2 regions of the Delftia tsuruhatensis genome follow, and region 1 is predicted to be linked to the other one. Evidence: riboswitches for the same ligand, from Rfam matches in the RefSeq annotation. Region 1 holds a riboswitch; the other holds the start of a gene.

Region 1 (6,631 bases):
CCCAGGCCTGCGAGGACCTGCTGCTGGGCAACGCCCTGGGCGAGCACCTGACCCAGGCCGAGCGCCTGGTGCTGGCCAGCGAGCAAAGCCGCGTCAGCGGCGTGCAGGCCCTGGCCGATGAATACCGCCAGCGCGCCGAAGCCCTGGGCGAGGCCCTGACGCCCGTGCTGCGCAGCGTGCTGGCCCAGCCCGGTGCCCAGACGGGCGACGCGCGCCTGGATGCGGCCCTGCACTTCGTGCGCACGCTGGCCCTGCATCCCGCCGAGAGCGACCGCGCGGCCCTGCTGGCCCTGCCCGAATCCGGCCTGTCCGTGGACGACACCGTGCTGCTGGCCCAGCTCGTGGGCTTCGTCGCCTACCAGCTGCGCCTGTTCGCGGGCGTGCGGGCCATGGACGCCCTGGGCGGCCAGGCCAGCGCCCCGGCGGCCGAAGCCGCCGCCGCACCCTTCGTTCACCCCGCCAACCTGCCGCCGCCCGGCGAGCCGCTGCGACGCAACGGCTACACCAGCGAGACGCTGGACTGGAAGTCCTGGCTGCCCGTGCTCGACCCCGCCACGGCCACGCCCGAGCAACAGGCCGTGCTGGACCTGAGCCACCCCAAGGCCCGGACCTCGGACTTCTACCTGCTGCTGGCCCGCCAGCCGCGCGTGCTGTCGGAACGCTCGCAGGCCTTCAACGCCATCATGTATGCGCCGGGCGGCCTGTCGCGCCCCGAGCGCGAGGTCGCGGCCACGGCCGTCTCGCGTTCCAACGGCTGCGTCTACTGCGCCTCGGTCCATGCCCAGCGCTTCGAGCAGCTGGCCAAGCGCAACGATGTGATGGCCCAGATGTTCGACGACCCGGACACGGCCGGCACCAATGCCCGCGAGCGCGCCATCATCCAGTCCTCGCTGGCACTGACGCGCGCACCCGGCAGCTTTGGTGCCGCCCAGCTGCGGCCGCTGCGCGATGCCGGCCTCACCGACCAGGAAATCCTGGACATGCTGCATTCGGCCGCCCTGTTCGGCTGGGCCAACCGCCTGATGCTGAACTTGGGCAAAGAGGTGTATCTGAACACCCCCTGAGCCGCTGCGCGGCTTCCCCCGTGGCTCGGCACCTCTCTACTCGCTACCGCGAGGGAGGGGGAAGACACCCTCGCTTTGGGCCCGCCAGTTTTTGGACCGCGCCTCAGTACACATCCCTGCGGTAGCGGCCTTCGACGATGAGGTCTTCGACGGCCGTGGCGCCGAGCACTTCGGCCAGCGCGGCGTCCACGCCGGCGGCCATGCCGTCGGCGCTGCCGCAGACGTAGAGCACGGCGCCGTCGGCGATCCAGCGGCGCAGGGGTTCGGCGGCGTCCAGCAGGGCGTCCTGCACGTAGCGGCGCTCGGCCTGGTCGCGCGAGTAGACGAAGTCCGCGCGTTCGAGCTGGCCGGCCGCCAGCCAGCCCGAGGCCTCGGCCTCGCAAAAGCCGTCGTGGGCGCGCTGGCGTTCGCCGAACAGCAGCCAGTTGCGATGCCGCCCGGCACGCAGGCGCGCCAGCAGGTGGCCGCGCAGGCCCGCATAACCCGAGCCGTTGCCGATGAACAGGGCTGGCGCATCGCCATCGTCGCTGGGCGCGAAGGCCTTGTTCTCGACCAGGCGCAGGGACACGGACGCCCCCAGCGGCGCATGGAACGTGAGCCATCCCGAGGCCAGGCCCAGGCCCGCGTCGTGGCGCACCTGGCGCACCAGCAGTTGCACATGGCCGTCCTGCGGCAGCGAGGCGACCGAGTAGCTGCGCGGCGCCAGCGCCCGGAGCGCATCGGCCACGGCCTGGGGCGCGGTGCCCGCAGCGAATTCACCGGGCAGGGGCAGCACGCTGGACGCCAGCGCCTCGCGCAATGGCATGGACTGCCCTCGCCAGCGCACCACGGCCATGCCGTCGCAGGCCTGGCGCAGCAGCCAGGCATCGACCATCTCGGGAGCATGGCGTGGCAGGACCTCGACCAGGGCGCCGGCCTGCCACGCGGGAACCGCGCCTTCGGGCGGGGCCAGCCGCAGCGTGTACAGGCCCGCGCCCTGGCTGCCGGGATTGCAGTGCTCGCGCGCCTGCAGCCGCCATGGCAAGAACACGGGTGCCACCGCCTCGGGCGGCCCGGACACGCCGGGCTCCACGCCAAAATGCCCTGCCAGCGCCTGCTGCCAGGCGCTCCAGGCGGCGGCATCCTCGCCATCCATTTCGATCAGCGGAAACACCGGCTGCGCGCCCAGGCGGCGCAGCTGGTGGTCCAGCGCATGGCCGAAGCCGCAAAAGGCCGCGTACTGCCGTTCGCCCAGCGCCAGCAGGCCGTACTGCAGCTGCGGCAGGGCAGATCCCGAGGCCGCGCCCAGCAGGCGCGCGAAGCGGCGCGCGGCATCGGGCGGGTCGCCTTCGCCAAAGCTGCTGGCCACGAAGAGCACGCGCCGGTGGTGGCGCAATTGCTCGGCATCGAGCCGGGCCACGGACTGCAGCGTCGCGGCCAGCCCCGCGCCGCGCAATGCGGCCACCGTGGCCACGGCCAGCCGTTGCGCATGGCCGGCCTGGCTGGCGAAGGCCACCAGCACGGCATCCTGGCCGGCAGGCGGGATGGCCGCGCCCTGCGCCAGCGCCTGGTGCTCGCGCGCCACGGCGCGCGCCTTGCGGCGGCGGTCCAGGTAGAGCATCCATCCCGTGATGGCGAACAAGGGCATGACCAGCGAGGCCAGCGTCATGACGATGCGCCCCGGGAGGCCGAAGTAGGTGCCCATGTGCAGCGGATAGATGGCCCCCACGGCGCGCCGCCCCGTGGGCAGGTCGGCATGGCGCTCGTCGCGCTGCACGGTGCCGTCTGGCAGCAGGGCCATCTGGTTGCGGGCGCGCTCGTGGGCGGCATCGGCATCCAGCCAGCTGATCTGCAGCGGCTGGCCCGCGCGTTCGGGCAGGCGCAGCTGCGCCAGTGTCCAGCCCCGGGCCACGTGTTCGAAGCCAGCCCAGCCTGGGCCGATGTCCACGGGCTGCGTGGCGGCCGGCTCCGGCCTCGGGCCGCCGCGCGCAGCGGCTTGCGCGGGCGCGGCAGCGCGCGGCGGAACGCCGGCCCAGCCATCCACCGTGCTGCGCACCACGCCGAAGGCCCAGTACATGCCCGTGAGCGTGAACACCACGTAGGCCACCAGCGCCCAGGTGCCCAGCACCGAATGCAGGCCCCACAGGAAGGAGCGGCCCTTGAGCGCCGGATCGAAGGTCAGCCAGGCGCGCCAGGACAGCGGCCGGCGCGGCCAGCGCAGGTACAGGCCCGACAGCGACAGCATCAGCAGCAGGCCGGCCAGCGTGCCCGTGACGGGCTTGCCGTCGTCGCGCGGCAGCAGCAGCCAGCGGTGCAGGCGCTCCACCCATCCGAAGAACTCCGCGCCCTGCTGCCCGGGCAACTGCGCGCCCGTGTAGGGATCGACGAAGACGGTCTGGCCCCGGCGCTGGCCGGCCGCCGGCTTGAAGGCCACCTGGGCCGAGCGCCCAGGCTCGGCAAACACGGTGATGCGCTGGACCGCGCGCTGCTCGCCGGCTTCGCGCAGCGCGGCCACGATCTGCGGCGGCGCCAGCGCTACGGCCTCGCGCACGGGCACCGAGGCCGTGCCGGGATTGAGCCAGTCCAGGATCTCCTCGTGGAATGAAAATACCGCGCCCGACAGGCCGATGACGATGAGCACCGTGCCGGCCGTGATGCCGACGAACCAGTGCAGCTGGAACCAGATTTTCTTGAAGCGCATGAAACAGGCCGGCGACGGGAGACTGGCAGCGGACAGGGAGTGCACGGCACCCGTGCCTCGGCCCCATGGACGCGGGGAGCCGATCAGCGCGCGATTCTAAATCGTTCTCATTCATGGCCTGTGGCATGCCAACCGTTGGCCCGGATGCCGGCCTGGGGTTTTCGCCTAGGCTGGCACCCTGAGGCCAGCGCCTAGAATCGCCAGCAGCAGGAGAGCAGGCGGGTGCCGCGGCATCCGCCTCACCGAAGGCGCAAACTCCCATACACGCTCAGGTACCGTACTGCGAACACATCATGCCGTCTGGAGAGTCGCCGCCCGCAAGGTACGGCGCACCGAAGGAGCAAGCCCCGTCCCCATGGACGGCGGTGAATCTCTCAGGTACCAAGGACAGGGGGAGCGGCAGCTGCGTCACGACGGACGCCGGCTGCTTGCCATGCCCATCAAGCATCCAGCCTCCGTGTGACCGGCACATGCCTTTGAAAGGGCATCGTCATGCGCGTCATCGTTCTCGGAGCCGGCCTGCTCGGCACCACCTCGGCCTACTATCTGCAATCCCTGGGTCACGAAGTGACCGTCATCGACCGCCAGGCCTCGCCGGGCGCCGAGACCAGCTTCGCCAACGGCGGACAGATCTCGGTCAGCCATGCCGAGCCCTGGGCCAATCCCGGCGCGCCGTTCAAGCTGCTGGGCTGGCTGGGCCGCGAGGACGCCCCGCTGCTGTTCCGCCTGCGCGCCGACATGCGCCAGTGGCTCTGGGGCCTGTCCTTCCTGCGCAACTGCACGCCGGCGCGCACGCGCCACAACATCCGGCAGATCGTGCGCCTGGGCACCTACAGCCGCGATGCCCTGCGGCAGCTGCGCGCCGACACCGGCCTGCAGTACGAGCAGCGCACCCAGGGCATCCTGCACTTCTACACCAACGCCCGCGAGTTCGAAGGGGCGCTCAAGCCCACCGAGCAGATGCAGGCCCTGGGCTGCGACCGCCGCCTGATCGATGTCGACGAGGCCGTGCGCCTGGAACCCGCCCTGGCCCAGGTGCGCGAGCGCATCGCGGGCGCCACCTACACGGCGCAGGACGAATCGGGCGACGCCAACCTCTTCACGCGCGAGCTGGCCCGCATCGCCGCCACCACCGGCGTGCGCTTTCTCCACGGCCACCACATCACGGCACTGCGCACCACGGGCGCGGGCGCCAGCCGCCATATCGACCATGTGGAAGTCACCAATGCCGACGGCCGCTACGAACGCATCCAGGGGGACGCCTACGTGCTGGCCCTGGGCTCGTTCAGCCCGCTGCTGGCGGCACCGCTGGGCCTGCGCCTGCCCATCTATCCGGCCAAGGGCTACTCCGTGACCCTGCCCGTGCTGGATGCCGCCAAGGCCTACCAGGTCAGCCTCACCGACGACGAGTTCAAGCTGGTGTTCTCGCGCTACACGGGCGCGCAGGGCGACCGGCTGCGCATCGCAGGCACGGCCGAGTTCAACGGCTATGACCGCAACCTCGATCCCGTGCGCTGCGAGGCCATCGTGCGGCGCGTGCAACAGCTGTTCCCTGGCGCCGGCGACGCCAGCCAGGCCCGGTACTGGAGCGGCCTGCGCCCCGCCACACCGAGCAACGTGCCGCTGATCGGCCGTTCGCCGGTCGCCAACCTGTTCCTGAACACAGGCCACGGGACGCTGGGCTGGACGCATGCCTGCGGCTCGGGCCTGGCGCTGGCCGAGCTGGTCAGCGGCCGACGCCCGGCCGTGGATTTCGATTTCCTCGGGGTGCAGGCACTGGAACCGGCACCCGGTGCGGGCGCCGCGCGTCCGCGTGCCATCTGAGACCTGCTGACGCCGCTACGCCGTGAATACCGTCAACACACCTGCGAAGCGGTGCAGGCGCGCGTCCATGATCTCGGCCTCGGCCACGAAGCCGATCAGCGGCACGTCGCCCAACGCGTGGCGCAGGGTGCGCAGTTCGGCATCGGGGCCTCCGAACAGGCCGCCACCGCGGCCCCGGCAGCTGATGTAGATGGCGCCGCGGATGGGCGGCTGCGATGGCTCCGGCGCCTGGCCGTCGCCGGGCTCCGCCGCATCGCGCAGCGCCGCGCCCAGCTGCAGCAGTTCCTGGCGTGCGACCTGGGCCTGGCGGCGACAGAAGATCACGGAATGCCCGGCCTCCACGGCGCAGGACAGGGCCACGCCCTGGCGCAGCGGATCCAGGCCGACCAGGGTCAGCACCTGGGCCTCTTCCGTCAGCACGCCATGGGCCATGCCCCGGCCCGGCGGCGCAATCGCCGCCAGCGTGGTGCGCACCGTGGTCAGCGCGGGCTGCCAGTCGCTGCCTTCCAGCTCCACGCCCAGCAACTGCAGCAGGCGCTGCAGTGCCGGGTCCCCATCCAGGCCGGTGACCAGGGCGCCACGCGCCTCGGTGATCTCCAGGCCCTCGCCCAACGGCACGCAGCCCTGGGCCATGCCCGTGATGCAGGGCACGGCGGAGCCGAAGGCCACGCCGGAGAAACCGCCCCGGAAGATTCCACGGGCATCGCCCTGCTGCGCGTGCAGCTCTTCGGTGCGGCAGGCGATCTGCACGCCTTCGACGCCGTCATCCCCGCCGCTGCCCAGGCCACCGAACAGCAGACCGGACTCGGTGCGCTCGGACAGCTCGTACAGCAACTCCGCCAGTTCCGGCTGACCACCCTCGGCATGAACCAGCGCGCAGCGGGCCGTGAAGCCGGCCTCCCCGCCCGGCGCGTGCAGCGGTGCCAGGCCGGAGTACAGCCGGTAGTGGGCCGCCGGCACATCGAGCAGCATCACCGCGAGCGCGGGCCCGGACTGGTATTCATGGGACATGGCCAGCACGCCGCCGGCCGAGCAACCGGCCCAGTCCGCCACATGCGGCAAC
Region 2 (6,631 bases), 2.0 Mb from region 1:
CGGCGCAGCACAACCATTCACCCAGCCCCGCCGACTACCGCCAGCGCCAGGATGCGTGATCCAGACCAGGAGTCCGTTACAGGCCGCCCCGCTTATCCGCAGCGGGGCGGCCTGTTGCATTGCAGGAAGGCCCGCGCAAATCATCACAATGTCGCCACGGCCCTGGACGAATGTGCATCCAGGCATTTCCTCGCACCGAGCACCCGATGAGCAGCAAAACCGTCTTTGTCGATGTGGACGACACCCTGGTCCGGTCCGTGGGGCCCAAGCGCATTCCCATGCCTGGCGTGATTGCGCAGGTACGGCGCCTGCACGCCGAGGGTGCGACCGTGTTCCTCTGGAGTTCCGGCGGCGCGGACTACTGCCGCCAGACCGCTGCCGAGCTGGGCATCGCCGGATGCATCGCGGGCTTTCTTCCCAAGCCGACGTCCTATGTGGACGATCAGCCCGTTCATGAATGGCGTGATTGCCGCCATATCTATCCCATGCAGGCGGGCGAGGCTTGAGAGTGCCTTACGGCACCGCCCCGGTTCGCCTGCCGGCAGGCCTGGCTGTGCGCAAGCAGGGCGATGCCATGCACCATTGGCTGCGGCAGGTTGTGGCTGGGAGTTGTCGTATCGAACGGTAATCGGCGATGTCTGGGGCGCCTCGTCCCGGCACCGAACCGGCCTCCATGAAAAATGCCAGCCTGGATGGGAACAGGCTGGCATTATGACGAACGCTTGACACAAGCCGCAGCCTCGAACGGCCCGATCGCCTTAACGCAGTTTTTCGTTCTTGCGAATTTCACTGCTCAACTGCTGAGCCACTTGCGTGGCTGCACGCTTGGCCGCCAGGCCGAAGTCATCCAGAAACTCGCTGAATTCCGCTTCGCCCCGCGCAGAAGCCTTCACTCTTCCAATTTCGTTGCCGTTGGCATCAGTGACCACGCATGCGATCTCTGTAACAAAGTAGGTCGGGGGCCACGTAAGCGCCGATGACGATCCCGAATCAGTTTTGATCTCGGGTACGAAAATCAAGGCCGCACGGGCCGCCTCTACGGCCTGCGTATCGCTTGGCGCTGCAATCAGCGTCACATCCTGGTAGACAGAGCGCAATGCATCCCGAATTGTTTTTTCGAGGTCGCGATAAGGGAAGTATCTGACACTGTCACCCCCGCCCGCAGGTGAAACAAAGGCGGTATTTCGCTGATTTTCGCTGATGGCGTAGGCAACCTTCTTCTGAATCAACTCCGACCCGATACGCTCAGGCCGTGTATCGCCGCCGATGTTGATGGGATGGGCACATCCCACCAACGTTGCCAAAGTGACGGATGCCAGAACCGCTCGAATGAGTACGGAAAAAAAGCGCATGATTTTATCCTCGGCGACTCACTGTGAAGCCGTCAGGGAGCCAACGCAGCAAGGAATTGAGGATCGGCGTACACCTTGCGCAACAATTCCCGCACAAGTTGAGGATAGGCAGCCTGTCCTGCAGGAATGGCTACAGCGCCCATGAAGCTGGACTCGAAGCTAGTCTCTGCCTTGTAGGTCTTCTTGAGCCGCTGCTCTCCGCTGCGCAAAACCCGAAGCTCAATCTCCATCACACCCGAACCCATGCTGAAACCGCGAATATCGATATCGTTAGCAAGAATCTTCGCGTCAATCTGAGTTTGCGACTGGGGATCGTAGGCGGAGATCTCCTTCAGGTCCTGAACCAGCGCCTCTTCCAGATACTTGGAAAATGTGCCGCTAGCCGAATTAAGAGGCGTTCCACGCAAGGAGAGGTTGTTGACCTGGGCAGCAGGATCCGTCGGCTCCACCTTCAGAACATTGGCGGAGCCCGGCTTGGCCGCCTTCAATTGCTCCAGGGCTGCGTAGTCCGCACCGTAAGGCGGGGCTTTCAGTTGGGCACACCCCGTAGCCAGAACCGCCACCGCGCAGATTGCAAAAACGCGAACGTAGGACACGAACATTTTTCTCTCACCCTTAGGATTATTTGAAGGACGAGAATGTAATGCAAAGTAACCACTTCGCTTCAGAATATTCCTAAGAAGTGGCTTCTTTCAGACGCGTCTTATGAACGTATACGACCGCGCACCATCATGCAGACCGCACGCTGGATAGAAGCCTTCTCAACCCACCCCCCTCAGCAACTGCTTCTGTATCTTCCCGCTGGCCGTCTTGGGCAGGGCTTCGCGGAAGTGGTAGCGGCGCGGGCGCTTGTAGGCGGCCAGCCGGTCGCCGTGGACCAGGAAGGCATCCAGCGCCTCGGCCGTGGGCGCTGCACCGGGCCTGGCGACCACATGGGCCGCGACGATCTGGCCCCAGCGCTCGTCGGCCTCGCCGATGACGGCGACCTCCAGCACATCGGCATGCTCGACCAGGGCGTCCTCCACCTCGCGCGGATAGACGTTCTCGGCGCCGGAATTGATCATGTAGTCGATGCGGTCGCGGATCCACAGATGGCCATCATCGTCGATGTGGCCCAGGTCGCCCGTGTGGTACCAGCCATGGGCCAGGGCACGCGCGTTGGCATCGGGTCGGTTGAGGTAGCCGGCCATCATGCAGGGGCCGCGCACCAGGATCTCGCCGACCTCGCCGGGCAGGCAGGCCTCGGCCGGATCGGTGGGTGCGTTGTCCTCGCGCACACGCGCCACGATGAGGTCATGGCCCATGGAGGGCAGCCCGGCCGAGCCCGCATGCGAGAGCTGCTCGCGCGGCGGCAGGATGGACATGCAGGGCCCCATCTCGGTGGTGCCGTAGACCTGGACCAGGTCGCTGCCGACCTTGCGCGTCCATTCGCGGATCAGGTGCGGCGCCATGGAGGCGCCGCCGTACTCCACCAGCCGCAGCGCGGGCGCCTGTTGCGGCGAGGCCAGAGGGTCGGCCAGCAGCATGGTGATCATGGTCGGAGCCGCGAAGAAGAACGTCACGCGCTCCTCGCGGATCAGGCGCCAGGCCTCGGCCACATCGAAGCGGCGCAGCAGCACTTGGGTGGCACCGGCCTGCAGGCGCGGCAGGAAGCTGGTGTGCAGCTCGGCCGTGTGGTTGAGCGGCGCCATGGCCAGGCCCACGTCGTCGCGCGTGAACTGCATGGTCTGGTGCATGAGGGCGTTGTGCGCCAGCTTGCTGCGGTGCGTGTGCAGCACGCCCTTGGGCCGGCCCGTGGTACCGCTGGTGTACATGAGGATGCAGGGGTCGTTCTCCCGCACCTGTGCCTGTGGTGGCGCGCTGCTGCGGCCGCGGGCCAGGGCCGACAGGCGCTGCGTGGCCCAGATGGGCAGGGCATCGGTCTGCGCATCGTCGGCGAAGATCCAGTGCGCGGGGCTGCCGCCGCCGTCGGCCTTGAGCAGGGCCTGGGCACGGGCGACGGTCTCGCTGCCCTCGGCCTCGAAGACCAGGGCGCGGGCGCCGCCGTCCTGGAGGATGAAGGCCAGCTCCTGCGGCGCCAGCCGATAGTTGACGGGGTTGAAGATGGCGCCCAGGCGGGCGGCCGCCAGCATGGTGAAGACGAAGGCAGGCGTGTTGTAGAGGAAGGCCGCGACCACGTCGCCATGGCCGATGCCCAGATCGGCCAGGCCATGGGCATGGCGATTGACCTCGGCATCCAGCTGCGCATAGGTCCAGGCCCGGCGCTCGCCCCCTTCCCAGGCCACCAGGGCCTCCTTGTTCGACAGATAACGGGCCGGCCAGGCCAGTGTGTCTCCCAGCGTCTGCTGCATGTGCGCTTCTTTCTTCCCGCTCACGAGATTCATATAACGATGCATCTCAATGTAGGAGATTTTTTAGACAGTTATGCAATTTGCAAATACCTCCATGCAAGGAAAACGCCGCAGCCCGCGGAAATCCCGCAGCAGCGCATGCGCCGTGCACGGCTAGAATGCGCCGGTCAGGAGAGAGTGCCCGCCCGGCCGCCACGGTCGCAGGCAGCGGCACCGCCGAAGGCGCAGGGTTCGCTCCGAACGCTCAGGCAAAAGGACTGGCACCGCCTGCCGCCACGGTCGCAGGCGTTCCTTGCTGGAGAGAGATGCAGTGCACGGCGGCGTGCCCATCCACCGAAGGAGCAAGCCCCACGCCCGGAAGGTGCGGGTGAATCTCTCAGGTAAAGCGGACAGCAGGGCAGGACATCCCGGCATGCCGGGATGGCGTATTGCCTTGCCACTTGCCCGAAGAGAGACCCTCCTTGACCGCTGCCGCCCCCACCCCCGACCTGCTCAAGACCCCGCTGTCCGCCCTGCACCAGGAGCTGGGCGCACGCATGGTGCCCTTCGCCGGCTACTCCATGCCCGTGCAGTACCCGCAAGGCCTGATGGCCGAGCACCTGCACACACGCCAGGCAGCCGGCCTGTTCGACGTCTCCCACATGGGCCAGATCAGCCTGCGCGGCCCGGATGCCGATGCGGCGCTGGAATCGCTGCTGCCCATGGACGTCCTGGGCCTGGGCGAGCACCGCCAGCGCTACGGCCTGCTGCTCGATGACGCGGGCGGCATCCTCGACGACCTGATGTTCGTGCGCCGCGAGGACGACCTGTTCCTCGTCGTCAACGGCGCCTGCAAGAACGAGGATCTGGCGCACATCCAGGCCCGTATCGGCCAGCGCTGCGAGATCGTGCCGCAGTTCGACCGGGGCCTGCTGGCCTTGCAGGGCCCGCAGGCCGCTGTCGCGCTGGAGCGCCTGCTGCCGGACACGGCTGGCCTGGTCTTCATGACGGGCGGCCATTTCGAATGGAGCGGGGCCGAGCTGTACATCACGCGCAGCGGCTATACCGGCGAGGACGGCTTCGAGATCTCGGTGCCGGCCGAGGCCGCCGAGGCACTGGCCCGCGCGCTGCTGACCCAGCCCGAGGTCCGGCCCGTGGGCCTGGGCGCGCGCAATTCGCTGCGCCTGGAAGCCGGCCTGTGCCTGTACGGCAACGACCTGGACACGACGACGACACCGGCCGAAGCCGCGCTGAACTGGGCGGTGCAGAAGGTGCGCCGCATCGGCGGCGAGCGCGAAGGCGGCTTTCCCGGCGCCGCCACCGTGCTGGCCCAACTGCAGTCGCCCGAGCTGCTCACGCGCAAGCGCGTGGGCCTGGTGGCACTGGAGCGCGTGCCCGTGCGCGAGGGCACCGAACTGCAGGACGCCAGTGGCCGCAAGGTCGGCACCGTCACCAGCGGCCTGCTGTCGCCCACGCTGAACCAGCCCATCGCCCTGGCCTATGTGGAGCCGGCCAGCGCTGCCACAGGCACCACGCTGCAGGCCATGGTGCGCGGCAAGGCCGTGCCCATGCAGGTGCAGGCTACGCCTTTCGTCGCCCCCCGTTACCACCGAGGTTGAGGACGGCCTGCGCACCGGAGGCGGTGTCCGGTTCCCGCGGATTCGGTTTTCCCGCCGCCGCATGCCGCTACAGTGCGCACTGACCTTTCTCAAACCGCCTTTCACAGGTTTTTTCCAGTTTCCATCCGGAGCAAATCATGAGCATCCAGTATTCCAAGGACCACGAGTGGATCAACGCCGCCAATCCTGACGCGGCCATCGTCGGCATCACCGTCCATGCGCAGGACGCGCTGGGCGACGTGGTCTTCGTCGACCTGCCCGCCGTGGGCGCCAGCTTCAACCAGGGCGACGTGGCCGGCGTGGTCGAATCCGTCAAGGCCGCCGCCGACGTCTACATGCCCGTCAGCGGCGAGATCGTCGAGGTCAACGAAGCCCTGCGCGACGACCCATCCCTGGCCAACAGCGATCCGCTGGGCGCAGGCTGGTTCTTCAAGGTCAGGCTCAGCGATGCCGGCCAGCTGGCCGGCCTGCTCGACGAAGCGGCCTATACCGCCTTCGCGCAGAACGCCTGATGGCGCCACGGGCACCCCTGGTGCCCGTCTTTCTTCAGGCGGGTGCGCCCGGCGCGGCCGACGCACCCGCCACCCTCAGCTTTTGAGACAGGTCCCTCCATGCTGATGTCCTCCACCCAGCCCCTTGCAGCCCTCGAAAACGCCACCGAATTCGTGGCCCGCCATATCGGCATCGCCCCCGAAGACGAGGCCCACATGCTCAGCGCCATCGGTGCCGCCTCGCGCGACGCGCTGATCGATGCCATCGTGCCGCCCACCATCCGGCGCCACCAGCCCATGGCGCTGCCGCCCGCCGCCACCGAAGCCCAGGCACTGGCGGAACTGAAGGCGCTCGCGGGCCGCAACCAGCTGCTCAGGAGCTTCATCGGCCAGGGCTACCACGGCACGCACACGCCGGGCGTCATCCTGCGCAACATTCTCGAGAACCCCGCCTGGTACACGGCCTACACGCCCTATCAGGCCGAGATCTCCCAAGGCCGCATGGAGGCCCTGGTCAACTTCCAGACCATGGTCTGCGACCTGACGGCCATGCCCATCGCCAACGCCTCCATGCTGGACGAGGCCACGGCCGCCGCCGAGGCCATGACGCTGGCCAAGCGCTCCGTCAAGAGCAAGAGCAACCGTTTCGTGGTGGCGGGCGATGCCCACCCCCAGACCATCGAGGTCATCCAGACGCGGGCCGCGCCGCTGGGCATCGAGGTGCTGCTGGCCAACTCGCTGGAGGAATGGAACCAGCTGATGGACGGCGAGTACTTCGCCGTGCTGGCCCAGTACCCGGCCACCAGCGGCCGCATCGACGATCTGCGCGCCGACGTGGA

Evidence for each region. Region 1 has a riboswitch for glycine ahead of L1Z78_RS02405 (D-amino acid dehydrogenase). Riboswitches for the same ligand answer to the same signal wherever they lie in the genome.
Region 2: another riboswitch for glycine. It lies ahead of gcvT (glycine cleavage system aminomethyltransferase GcvT); the one in region 1 lies ahead of L1Z78_RS02405 (D-amino acid dehydrogenase).

Annotation. Positions count from the first base shown of each region.
Region 1 is NZ_LR813084.1:515,916-522,546, reverse strand. It holds gene L1Z78_RS02415 (CMD domain-containing protein) at 1-1,064, shown strand, start outside; gene L1Z78_RS02410 (PepSY domain-containing protein) at 1,168-3,744, opposite strand; glycine riboswitch at 4,035-4,145, shown strand; gene L1Z78_RS02405 (D-amino acid dehydrogenase) at 4,237-5,568, shown strand; gene L1Z78_RS02400 (FIST signal transduction protein) at 5,584-6,631, opposite strand, start outside.
Region 2 is NZ_LR813084.1:2,512,530-2,519,160, reverse strand. It holds gene L1Z78_RS11360 (hydrolase) at 207-506, shown strand; gene L1Z78_RS11355 (hypothetical protein) at 759-1,352, opposite strand; gene L1Z78_RS11350 (hypothetical protein) at 1,385-1,954, opposite strand; gene L1Z78_RS11345 (fatty acid--CoA ligase) at 2,114-3,703, opposite strand; glycine riboswitch at 3,862-3,973, shown strand; glycine riboswitch at 3,989-4,106, shown strand; gene gcvT (glycine cleavage system aminomethyltransferase GcvT) at 4,165-5,301, shown strand; gene gcvH (glycine cleavage system protein GcvH) at 5,439-5,813, shown strand; gene gcvP (aminomethyl-transferring glycine dehydrogenase) at 5,913-6,631, shown strand, end outside.